Regions from separate parts of the Vibrio sp. CB1-5 genome, predicted to be linked through region 2. Evidence: predicted binding sites of a transcription regulator. Region 2 holds the regulator's gene; each other region holds the start of a gene.
The links. Region 2 encodes PurR, which represses purine synthesis genes. Its sites were predicted from a motif close to TNANGNAAACGTTTNCNTNA; they were not measured.
Positions count from the first base shown of each region.

Region 1: ACJB0T_RS21620 (NCS2 family permease) is a predicted target of PurR. The motif match lies at 2,376-2,395, and genes of this name have one in related genera.
Region 3: purL (phosphoribosylformylglycinamidine synthase) is a predicted target of PurR. The motif match lies at 3,213-3,232, and genes of this name have one in related genera.

Region 1 is NZ_JBJHPB010000054.1:1,070-5,017, forward strand. Features, by position in the region: gene ACJB0T_RS21615 (YicC/YloC family endoribonuclease) at 54-920, shown strand; gene ACJB0T_RS21620 (NCS2 family permease) at 977-2,347, opposite strand; gene ACJB0T_RS21625 (response regulator) at 2,603-3,948, shown strand, end outside.
Region 2 is NZ_JBJHPB010000007.1:77,853-81,800, forward strand. Features, by position in the region: gene ACJB0T_RS07340 (TfoX/Sxy family DNA transformation protein) at 1-309, opposite strand, end outside; cyclic di-GMP riboswitch class I at 425-511, opposite strand; gene purR (HTH-type transcriptional repressor PurR) at 692-1,696, opposite strand; gene torD (molecular chaperone TorD) at 2,057-2,710, opposite strand; gene torR (two-component system response regulator TorR) at 2,991-3,701, shown strand; gene elyC (envelope biogenesis factor ElyC) at 3,798-3,948, opposite strand, start outside.
Region 3 is NZ_JBJHPB010000008.1:98,551-102,498, forward strand. Features, by position in the region: gene purL (phosphoribosylformylglycinamidine synthase) at 1-3,072, opposite strand, end outside; gene mltF (membrane-bound lytic murein transglycosylase MltF) at 3,369-3,948, shown strand, end outside.

The DNA of each region.
Region 1 (3,948 bases), on a different contig from region 2:
TGCTACCATGACAACAGTTTGAACACACTTACTGAATTCAAAGGAATCATTTCATGATCTACAGCATGACCGCGTATGCGCGCAAAGAGGTCAAAGGTGACTGGGGTAGCGCAGTATGGGAAATCCGCTCTGTAAACCAACGTTACCTCGAAACATACTTCCGTCTTCCAGAGCAGTTCCGTGGTCTAGAGCCTGTACTTCGTGAGCGTTTTCGTAAGCGCTTGGCGCGCGGTAAGGTTGAATGTCACCTTCGTTTTGAAGCTAACCCAGCAGCAAAAGGCGAACTCAACATCAATGAGACGCTGGCTAAACAAGTGATTGGCGCGGCAAACCAGGTGATGAACCTAACTGGTGAAGAGAGTCGCATTAATCCATTCCAAGTCATGCAGTGGCCAGGCGTGATGGAAACCCCTGAGCAGGACATGGACACCATCAATAAAGCACTATTAGATGGCTTTGAAGGTGCACTAGCGGATTTCATTGAAGCGCGTGGTCGTGAAGGCGACAACATGAAAGCACTGATCGTACAGCGTCTTGATGCGATTACTGCAGAAGTCGTGAAAGTTCGCGCTCGTATGCCAGAAATTATTGAATGGCAACGTGAACGTCTACTGGGCAAATTTGAAGAAGCTAAAATCGAGTTAGATGCCTCTCGTGTTGAGCAAGAATTGATTCTTCTGGCGCAAAAATCTGACGTGGCAGAAGAACTAGACCGCCTAGACTCTCACGTTAAAGAAACCAACAGCATAATGAAGAAAGGTGGCGCAGTTGGCCGTCGTCTTGATTTTATGATGCAAGAGTTCAACCGCGAGTCGAACACGCTAGCCTCAAAATCTATCAGCACTGACATTACTGCTTCAGGCGTTGAGCTTAAGGTGTTGATTGAGCAAATGCGTGAGCAGATTCAGAATATTGAATAATGTGAGTGCATTAAAAAAGCAGGCTGAAGCCTGCTTTAATTGTCTCTAAATTTGGGTTACAGCAGAATTAGATAAGTCATAAACAACGCCGACAACACAAATATCACTGGGTGAACCTCTTTGCCCTTGCCTGCCACAACCATACTAAACGCATAGCTTATAAAGCCCATCGCCATACCATTTGCTGGTGAGAAACTCAGTACCGTAAACATGATGGTAAAGAAGGCAGCAATGCGAGACTCTTTCTTATCCCACTTAATATCGCCCAGACGGCCAATCATGTAGATGCCAACGACTACCATCGCGGGCGCCACCATTGCCGCAGAGAACAGTGAGAATAATGGGTAGAAGAACAGTGATACAAAGAACAAGCCAGCGACCACAACCGCCGCTAGACCGGTTCTCGCGCCTTGTGAAGAGGCAATGCCCGACTCAGAGAATGCGGTTACCGATGTAGTACCAAGCAACGAACCCATCACCGTACCACCAGCGTCAGCGACTAGTGCTGAACGTGCATTCGGCACCTTACCGTCTTTATCGATGATGCCAGCATCACGACCGACACCCACAATCGTGCTCAAACCATCAAAGAAGTCGACAATCAAAAAGATAATCACGATAAACAGCAAGTCGAACATCTTCTCTGCTGTTAGACCAGAGAAATCAAAAATTGCGCCAAAGCTGCCAGCCATGCTTGGTGGCATCGCGACTAGCTGTTCTGGAATTGGCGCGTTGCTCGTACCCATAAAGGTATCAGCAAGAATTGTCAGGATAATAGCGGAGATAAACGAGATAAACGTCGCTAACTTAATATCGCGAACCATACAGCCTAGTGCAATAAAAATACTGATATAAGCGATCATAACCTGAGGATTCAGGATATCGCCCATGCTTACTAGAATGATTGGGTTAGAAACGATGATACCTGCGTTCTTAAGACCCAAGAACGCAATAAACAAGCCGAGTGAAACCGTAATTGCCAACTTAAGGTCTTCTGGAATCGACTCAATCATCGCTTTACGGATCTTAGTCATCGATAAGATGAGGTAAATGATACCTGAGAAAAAGATACCAAGCAGCGCCTCATGCCAAACCAGTGCTACCGAGCCACTTAGCAGCATGCCTTTGAAAAAGCCGTTCATGCTCATACCTGGAGCCAGCATTACTGGGTAATTGCCAAATACCCCCATAACCAAGGTTGCAAACGCGGCCGCCAGTGCTGTTGCGGTAAATACTGCACCGCGATCCATACCAGGAATATCGCCCAAAATCGCAGGGTTGACTGCCAAGATGTAGCTCATTGCTAAAAAGGTAATAAAGCCCGCGTACACCTCAGTGCCAATGGTAGACTTACGCTCACTCACCTTGAAGGTCGCTTCGATAAAGGAAGGGTTGGTCTGTCTCTGACCCGCTAATTCTGCACTCACAGTGGTACCTTTTAGATAGAAAACACGCTGACGCAAACGTATGCGCAACGAAAATATTGGCGCGAATTCTAATTGCTGACAGGAATAAATCAACACTTTTCGGATCAGTTTCAAAACCTTATAAAACAACATCTTGATAAATAAGCAAACGTTTGCCAAGCGTGCCTTACTGAATTCATAAAAAGCACAAATATCGGAACCTAGCAGTTCATCTCCTATACTGCTGAAATACGCCAAGTAACAGGATGGGCATATATGCCAGCCGCAATACGTAATTTAACCCTGAGAACTAAAACATCATTGATTGTATTGGGGTTACTCATTGTTGTACTGACCATGAGCTATCAAGTGATCCAATCACTCATAGATAGAAATGCGGAGGCAAAAAAAACCATCGAACTTCTCAACGTCGCCCATTCGCTCGATAACATTGCTCACCACTTTGCTGTCGAGCGCGGGCTATCTGAAGGTTATAAATCCAATCTAGGTAAAGCTACCAAACAAAAACTCATCACAGCAAGAGCACAAGCCGATAAGGCAATCGAGCAATGGCGCAGCTTATCTAACGAGTACAGCGACATCGAACTGGCTTTCAGTGAGCAAACACAATTACTTGATCGTGCTATCGAGCATACCGCAATGGTAAGAGAGTTCGTTGATCATGGTATCGGCGAATATTCCTTCAAACACTACTCAGGACTTATCGAACAAACATTAACTATCTATGATGCCCTCATCAGTTCCATCGAATCCCCAGACTTAGTTGATGATTTATTGCATCACGTCCATTTGCTTTGGCTCAAAGAGCGCGCAGGGCAATCCCGAGGCATTCTCAACGGTATTTTTGCAGCGCCTGAGCAAGCCATCTCGAACGATAAAATGATCGATGCGGGTTATTACATCCGAAGTTTCGATTGGAATCTGCGCTTACTGCGTCAACATGCGCCAGAGTCCCTCTACATGCCTATTATCAATTGGAGTGTCCATAAGCAAATTGATGACATTGAATCAACGTTCGTCACATCAGGAACACTTGAGGGTGGGCTTGGAGATATTACCCCCGAGTTTTGGTTCCCACTAGCGACACAGCGAATCGAACGGTTCCGCTCGATTCTCGAGCTACAAAATCAGCAAATATCTCAAAAAGCGATGCATACCGTATTGAACACAAGTCGCGATTTAGTGCTTGGTGCACTTGGTCTGGCTCTGGCCATCATTTGTTTGGTGGTGTTGCTTTTAATGTCTCGGCAGTTGGTGCAAAGATTAGAAGCTTTACTAGACGCCACCAAACATGTAGGTCAAGGCGATTACAAAATCTCCCTCCCTCAGCACCACTTTAATCAAACCGATGAAATCAGCCGTCTGAGTACCGGCTTTATCAATATGGCGGACTCCTTAGCCCTCAAAGAGCAACAAATGCTTGAACACAACCAACAACTAAAACAAGCAACGGAAGAAGCACGCTCGGCGGCGCGCGCAAAAAGCGAGTTTCTCTCTACTATGAGCCATGAAATCCGCACTCCAATGAATGGGGTGATTGGTATGACTGACCTGCTGCTCGATACCGAACTTGATGAGCAGCAATTCAAGCTTGCCCGAAC
Region 2 (3,948 bases):
TGCAAACGCGAGCGCTTGTTTAGCATGAGTCAAGATAGCGTCTTGATCTTGCCAACAATCGTCTGGTAGCGCGAAGTACTTAGTTACCACGGGAAATCCACGCTTTTTATAAACGTATGGTTTGTAACCTAGCTTTTTAAAGGTGGAAATGGTCTGATGGTCAGTTCTGATATGTAATTTGTTATTTACTGCCAATGCAAACATCGTATCATCTACGAAGATGCCAAATCCGCCGAACATGGATCGAGACTTTACTCTTCCAAGCTGAGCGAACAACTGCATTGAATCTTTTAGTATAGGATTGTCCATGCTTATTCTTTTCTCGGTGTTATTGATTGTGTCACCAAAATCAGGTCCGAGAGTATAGCAAACGGGTGTCAGAGCTCTGTTAAGCCGCCGCTATAACTGAGTCTTTTCCCTTGCCATCGGCAACCCCGCTACCTATCAATAAAATTGGTTTAGGCCGGAGGCTTTGCGTCCCACCTTTTCAGATGGTTTGCCCTGTGCGTGACACATATAGCATATAGGAAAACTATGTAAGTGATTGATTGTAGATTTTTGGAAATGTGATCTTGGTTCAAATAATGTTTGGTTATTTGTGCCTCAAGGTGAATAAAAAAATTGACATAAGCAGTGGAAAAGTTTGAATGGAGATCAAAAAAAAGTGCCGAAATCGGCACTTTTGTCAGCGTTAGGTTAGGGCTTTGACAGAGTCACGATCTACAATTTCTGGGTGCATTTCGAAAATGCGTTTTTCGTGACCTTTATCTTTGATTCGTTCTAGTAGAATCTCAAAGGCATTTTTACCAACACGTCGCTTCGGTTGGTGCACTGTTGTCAGCGGTGGCGAAAAGTATTCAGCCAGTTCAATATTGTCATAACCGATAACAGAGATATCTTCAGGTACGCGCACACCAAGCTGTTGCAGGCGACTCATCAATCCAAATGCCATTGTGTCATTAAAACAGAATACGGCCGTTGGTCTCTCTTCCATTGCAGCGATGCGGTTAGCAGCGATAACCGCAGTATCACATTCAAAGTTACCTTCTAGAATGCGATCTTCTTTCATCTCTATGCCTGCTTCCGCTAGCGCGCGTTTGTAGCCGATGATGCGTTCTTGGCATACCGCTTTTTCTAGGTGACCACTTAGGCAAGCAATGTCAGTATGACCTTTCTCAATCAGGAACTTAGTCGCTAGATAGCCACCTTCCTCTGAGTTATCGATGATCTTATCGGCTTGAGAGCTCTCTGGACCCCAATCCATGATCACTTTTGGAATGTCGGCGTGACGGTCAAGCATCTCAAGAAGCTCTTCAGTCAAGTCAGAACACATTACCAAAATGCCATCTACGCGTTTTTCCGCTAGCATTCGGATGTAGTCGCGCTGCTTCTCGTAAACACCACCTGTGTTACACAGAATCAGGGTATAACCTTGGCGGTAGCAGTAACTTTCTACACCATCGATCACTTCTGAGAAGAATAAGTTTGTCGATTGGGTAACCAACATACCAATGGTTTTAGTCGAGTTACATTTCAAACTACGAGCAACAGCACTAGGCGCATAGTTAAGTTCATCGACGGCAGCCATCACTTTTTCTTGTGTTGCTTCTGCAACAAAGCGAGTTTTATTAATTACGTGGGATACTGTGGTCGTGGAAACGCCAGCAAGTCGGGCGACATCTTTAATGGTTGCCATAGTGATATCCTATAAGTCGCGGCTTATTGAATTAGTGAGTAAACGTTTGTGCCGCTTTAATTTTAGTGGTTCCAGCGCTTTTGTGAATAAACGGATGCAAAAGCGGAAACCGGCAAGTGTATGCAAGCCTAAGTAGAATCGACAAATTGAGCTCAAAGCTCAATATTGACACCTAAGTGGAGGTGACTTTCTGTAATACCAATGGGCGATTGCATTTAAACGGCGGATTGTAGTCGCAGCTTAGTGAGCTGGCAATCATTTATCCCACAAATTTATAACTAAGGCGCAAAATTGACTCAGATGACTGAAAACCATGTTTGCACCTTTAGTGTGTGTTGCGCCTATTCGTTGAAATCGTAGTTAGTCGTTTTCATCCGTAAGGTAGGTCAGGTCTAACTGACAGAAGGCGTGTAAGAGGAGAGCAGCAGCAGAGTAGAAACCAAATTCATCAAACTGTTGGCACTTCTTAACAAACTGAGGTAACCAACTCATTAGATGAGTATTGATGAAGTCCGCTTGTTCGTGCAGTGCATCATTCATATGTGTGTCGTTTTCCAACTCGTTCGAACGGATGATGAGGTTACCTAAAAAATCGAGTTCGATGGCAAGGTGGTCCGCAGGCTCATTGAGATCTTTATTTACCGCGATACCGTGCTCGGCGAGCAGATCTGCCATATCTTGTGCAGGCTGGTCATTGAGTAGGCCAGAAGTGCCAATGTACATTGAGGCATAAGGCAGTGCGCCATATTTGTCGGTCTTCAAAAACAGATCACAAAAATCGGCAGAGAGTTCCAACTGAGCATCTTCACGTATTTGTAATCTATTGAGCGAATCAGTGAAGGTTTTTATTGGCTCCGACAGCGATGGGTTTTCGCCAAGGCCAGTTAGAAACGAACGTATTTCAGGGCTGTGATATTTGCTGAGCTCATCGTCCGTCAGCTCAGCCGCAAACAAGCTCGATAGCCACCAATAGATTTCCGCACGTTGCTCATTAAATGCTTTGATTTCTTGCATTTGTATAGTCTCCAAAAATGATACTTCTATTTTAGCCAATAAAGATGAATAGCAATAACGTGTACTATGAATAAATGAGTTAAATTATTAAAAAATATGAAAAGCAGGTCTTTGTCAGATATTTGCGTATTTTCATTTCTGTTGCATATGCCGTTTGAAGGTTTTGGTTGTTTTGAATCAAAAAAAAGTAGGTTTGTGCCGTTCTCTGCTGTCGTGGACTAGAATTGTGAATGTTTATGAATAGAATGGCCTTGTCATTACAGATTGAGATAGTACAGATATGAAATATCACGTTTTGGTTGTAGAAGATGACGTAGTCACTCGCAGTAAGCTCGCTGGCTATTTCGAAAATGAAGGTTATCTAGTTAGTGAAGCCCAAGATGGCAACGAAATGCGTCAGGTGCTTCAAGAGTCGAGTATTGACTTAGTTATGCTTGATATCAATCTTCCGAAAGAAGATGGCCTAATGCTGACCAGAGAACTGAGAAGTCAGTCTGATATTGGCATTATTCTAGTAACAGGTCGCACTGACAGCATCGATAAAATCGTTGGCCTTGAGATGGGGGCGGATGATTACGTCACTAAGCCGTTTGAGCTGCGTGAGCTGTTGGTGAGAGTAAAGAACCTGTTGTGGCGTATTTCGCTTGCGCGCAAGCAGCCAGTGTTGGAATCATCGACTCAAAGTGAGCATGTTATTCACTTTGGCGAGTGGGCGTTTGATAAGCAGCGCCGATCGCTGAGTAACAATGGTGATCCTGTGAAACTGACCAAGGCGGAATATGAGCTGTTGGTTGCGCTATCCACTTATCCGAATCAAGTGCTGAGCCGTGAACGGATCTTGAATATGATCAGCCATCGAGTTGATGCGCCAAATGATCGAACGATTGATGTATTAATTCGTCGCATGAGAGCGAAAATGGAAATGGATCCTAAGAATCCTCAGATTTTTATTACTGTTCATGGTGAAGGGTATATGTTCGCTGGCGACTAACATCATTAGACAGTTTACATTACGTATTAGCTCCAGTTACCAAAAAGGTGACTGGAGCTTTTTTATGGGAGCAAGCTTGCTTTTAACTTTCTAAGCTTACTCATTTGTCGAGGGGCTCTTATCGCTCTCGGACTCATCACTTGGCGCAAGCTGTTGTTCAATTTGTTGCTGCTCTAATTGCGCGGGCTCCGCTGACTCAGTTTCAAATTCAGAAACCGAAAATGACAAATCTTGCATGCTCTCATTA
Region 3 (3,948 bases), on a different contig from region 2:
ACCTGGGTCAGCGTTATCTTTCTTCGCTTCGTGCTCTTGGTCTGCACACGCAGAGTTGTCACGTAGAGACTGCATCTTATGCGTTGTTTCCGCCCAGATAGTACGTAGCTCAGTACGAGAGCGTTCGATAACAACCGCATCACCACAAGTGATAACGAATTCGTCAGACGCTTCAACGCTCCCGATTACGTGAGAGCATGCTTCTAGGCCGTTCGCCGCTAGAACCGCTTTCACAGCTTCAAGGTCGTCATTCTTAACCTGAACAACTGCACCTAGCTCTTCGTTAAATAGCGCTGCTAGTACGTCTTCGCCTAGGCCAGCAATATCAGCTCTCACGCCACAGTGACCCGCAAATGCCATCTCAGCAAGCGTTACCAATAGACCGCCATCACCTTTATCGTGGTAAGCCACTAGCTTGTCATCACGAACCAGAGTTTGCATTGCATCGAAGAAGCCTTTTAGCTGCTCTGCGTTGTCTACGTCTGCTGGCTTATCACCAAGCTGCTTGTAAACCTGTGCCAATGCTGTTGCGCCTAGACGGTTCTTACCGTTACCTAGGTCAACAAGAACAAGGGACGACTCGCCTAATCCTTCCAAGGTCTCAGGGGTGCGAAGCTGCGGCGTTACCGTCTTACGAACGTCTTCTACGCGACCGAATGCGGTGATAACCAGTGAAAGTGGAGAAGTCACTTCTTTGTCTTCACCGTTCTCGTTCCACTTAGTCTTCATCGACATTGAGTCTTTACCTACTGGAATCGTTAGACCCAGTGCAGGACAAAGCTCTTCACCCACCGCTTTCACCGCTTCGTAAAGACCTGCGTCTTCACCTGGGTGACCCGCTGGAGACATCCAGTTAGCTGATAGCTTGATGCGCTTGATATCGCCGATGTCTGTCGCTGCGATGTTAGTCAGAGACTCACCCACTGCTAGACGAGCAGAAGCGCCGAAGTCTAGTAGAGCAACTGGTGTGCGCTCACCCATCGACATCGCTTCACCGTGGTAAGTATCGTAGCTCGCTGCCGTTACTGCGCAGTTCGCCACTGGCACCTGCCAAGGACCTACCATCTGGTCACGAGCAACAAGACCCGTTACTGTGCGGTCACCGATAGTGATTAGGAATGTTTTCTCTGCCACTGTTGGTAGACGAAGAACGCGGTCAACCGCATCGTTCATTTCAATGCCTTCGCGAGAGATCGCAGGGCTGTCTACTTTCAGTGTTTTCGCATCACGGTGCATCTTAGGCGTTTTGCCTAGAAGGATGTCCATCGGCATGTCGATTGGCATGTTGTCGAAGTGTGAATCTTCAAGTTTCAGTTCACGCTCTTCTGTTGCCACACCCACTACTGCGTATGGTGCGCGCTCACGCTTACAGATAGCATCGAATGATTCCATGTTCTCTGGCGCTACCGCCATTACATAGCGTTCTTGAGATTCATTACACCAGATCTCAAGTGGGCTCATGCCTGGCTCATCGTTTGGTACGTCGCGTAACTGGAAGATGCCGCCACGCTCACCATCATCAACGAGCTCAGGAAGTGCGTTTGAGATACCGCCCGCGCCCACATCGTGGATAAATGCGATTGGATTGTCTTCACCTAGCTGCCAGCAGCGGTCGATCACTTCTTGACAGCGACGTTCCATCTCTGGGTTTTCACGCTGTACTGACGCAAAGTCTAGGTCTTCAGCAGACTGGCCAGACGCCATAGAAGACGCTGCACCACCACCAAGACCGATGTTCATTGCAGGACCACCAAGTACGATTAGGCTTGCACCTACTGGGATCTCTTTCTTCTGAACGTGCTCGTCACGGATGTTACCCATACCACCAGCAATCATGATTGGTTTGTGGTAACCACGTACTTCTTCACCTGCGTGAGACGTAACCTTCTCTTCGTAAGTACGGAAGTAACCAAGTAGGTTTGGACGACCAAATTCGTTGTTGAACGCCGCACCACCTAGTGGACCTTCTAGCATGATGTCCAATGCGTTAACGATACGGCCTGGCTTACCAAAGTCGGTTTCCCAAGGCTGTTCGAAGCCAGGAATGCGAAGGTTAGACGTTGTAAAGCCAACTAGACCTGCTTTTGGCTTACCGCCAATACCTGTTGCGCCTTCGTCACGGATTTCACCACCGCTGCCTGTTGATGCTCCTGGCCATGGAGAAATCGCTGTTGGGTGGTTGTGCGTTTCCACCTTCATTAGAATGTGCGCTTTCTCGTGATTGTAGCCATACTGACGTGTTTTAGGATCTGGGAAGAAACGACCTACTTCAGAGCCTTCCATTACTGCTGCGTTATCTTTATAAGCAGATAGAACATGCTCTGGTGTGGTTTCAAATGTGTTTTTGATCATCTTGAACAGCGATTTGTCTTGCTTAACACCGTCGATTGTCCAATCTGCGTTGAAGATCTTGTGACGACAGTGCTCAGAGTTCGCCTGTGCAAACATCATCAGCTCGATGTCTGTTGGGTTACGCTCTAGCTTAGTCACGAAGCTTTCAAGTAGGTAATCAATTTCATCTTCTGCAAGAGCAAGACCTAGCGTCACGTTCGCATCTTCAAGCGCTTTACGACCACCGTTGAGTAGATCCACGTCTGCAACTGGCGCTGGCTCTGCCACTTGGAACAGTGCTGCCGCTGATTCGAAGTCAGAGAACACGACTTCCATCATACGGTCGTGGATAACCGCTTTAAGCTCAACAAGCTGAAGTTCAGTTAGCTCGCTTGATGTCTCTACATAGTATGCCGTACCACGCTCTAGACGAGTCACTTTCTCTAGACCACAGTTGTTGGCGATATCCGTAGATTTAGAAGACCATGGCGAAATCGTGCCAGGGCGAGGTGTCACTAGTAGCAGCGTGCCTGTCGGCTCGTGCTCTTCGATAGTTGGACCGTAAGTCAGCAACTTCTCTAATTTTTCAACTTCAGACGCATCCAGGTCTGCCGTTAGGTCGGCAAAGTGGGCAAACTCAGCGTAAATACCTGTTACTGGTAGGTTTAGTTCACGACAAAGCTCTAGTAGCTTGTTAACACGAAACTCAGAAAGAGCTGGGGAACCACGCAAAATTCTCATGTGCTTAGGTCTCTTATGCAGTTGATTTAGGTGAAATTCTTATAAATTCAGTAAGTTAATAGATAAAACTAAACTTATAACGATTTCTCCTACCTTGATGCGGCGGTATTATAGAGGATTTTTTTTTGTGACGTAAGCGTTGGCGCAAACGTTTTCGTCATTTTTTTTTGTTTTGCCGAAATACGTTAGATATCGGTGAGAAAGTGACCACTCTCGGGTGTTTCTGCTATCTCGCTTTGCCAACACGCACAGCTTTGGTATAAAGGCAGCACTAACGTTGTGAGATCTATGAATTAATGCAAAGTCCTTCTGTTGTTCGTTGGCCTAACCGCCGCTGGTTAAAACTGCTCTCTGCCTGTCTGCTCACTATTGGCATGGCTGGCTGTCAAATCGATTCTGATCCAAAGAGTGAATTGGAAAACATCAAAGAGCGTGGCGTGCTTCGCGTCGGCACCCTCAACAACCAGCTTTCCTACTATATCGGCCCCGACGGTCCAACAGGACTAGACTACGAACTCGCACGACAGTTTGCCGACGAACTGGGCGTCAAGCTAGAAATGAAACCGGCGTTTCGCCAAGCGAGCCTATTCCCTGCGTTGCAAAAGGGCGAGATAGATATTATCGCCGCAGGACTGAGTCAATCTCCGGAGCGTATTCAAAATTTTCGAGCTGGCCCTGCTTACTACTATGTTAGCCAACAAGTAGTATATAAAAAAGGTCAGTGGCGTCCGCGCAATTTAGAGCAACTACTGAACAACCAACAAGAACTGATCGACAAAGCCGATGGCGAAGAAGTGTTTGCCATAGTCAAAGACTCGCATTTCGAAAAAACCTTAGCCACAGTTGCCAGCAAACATCCCGATATTCGCTACTACA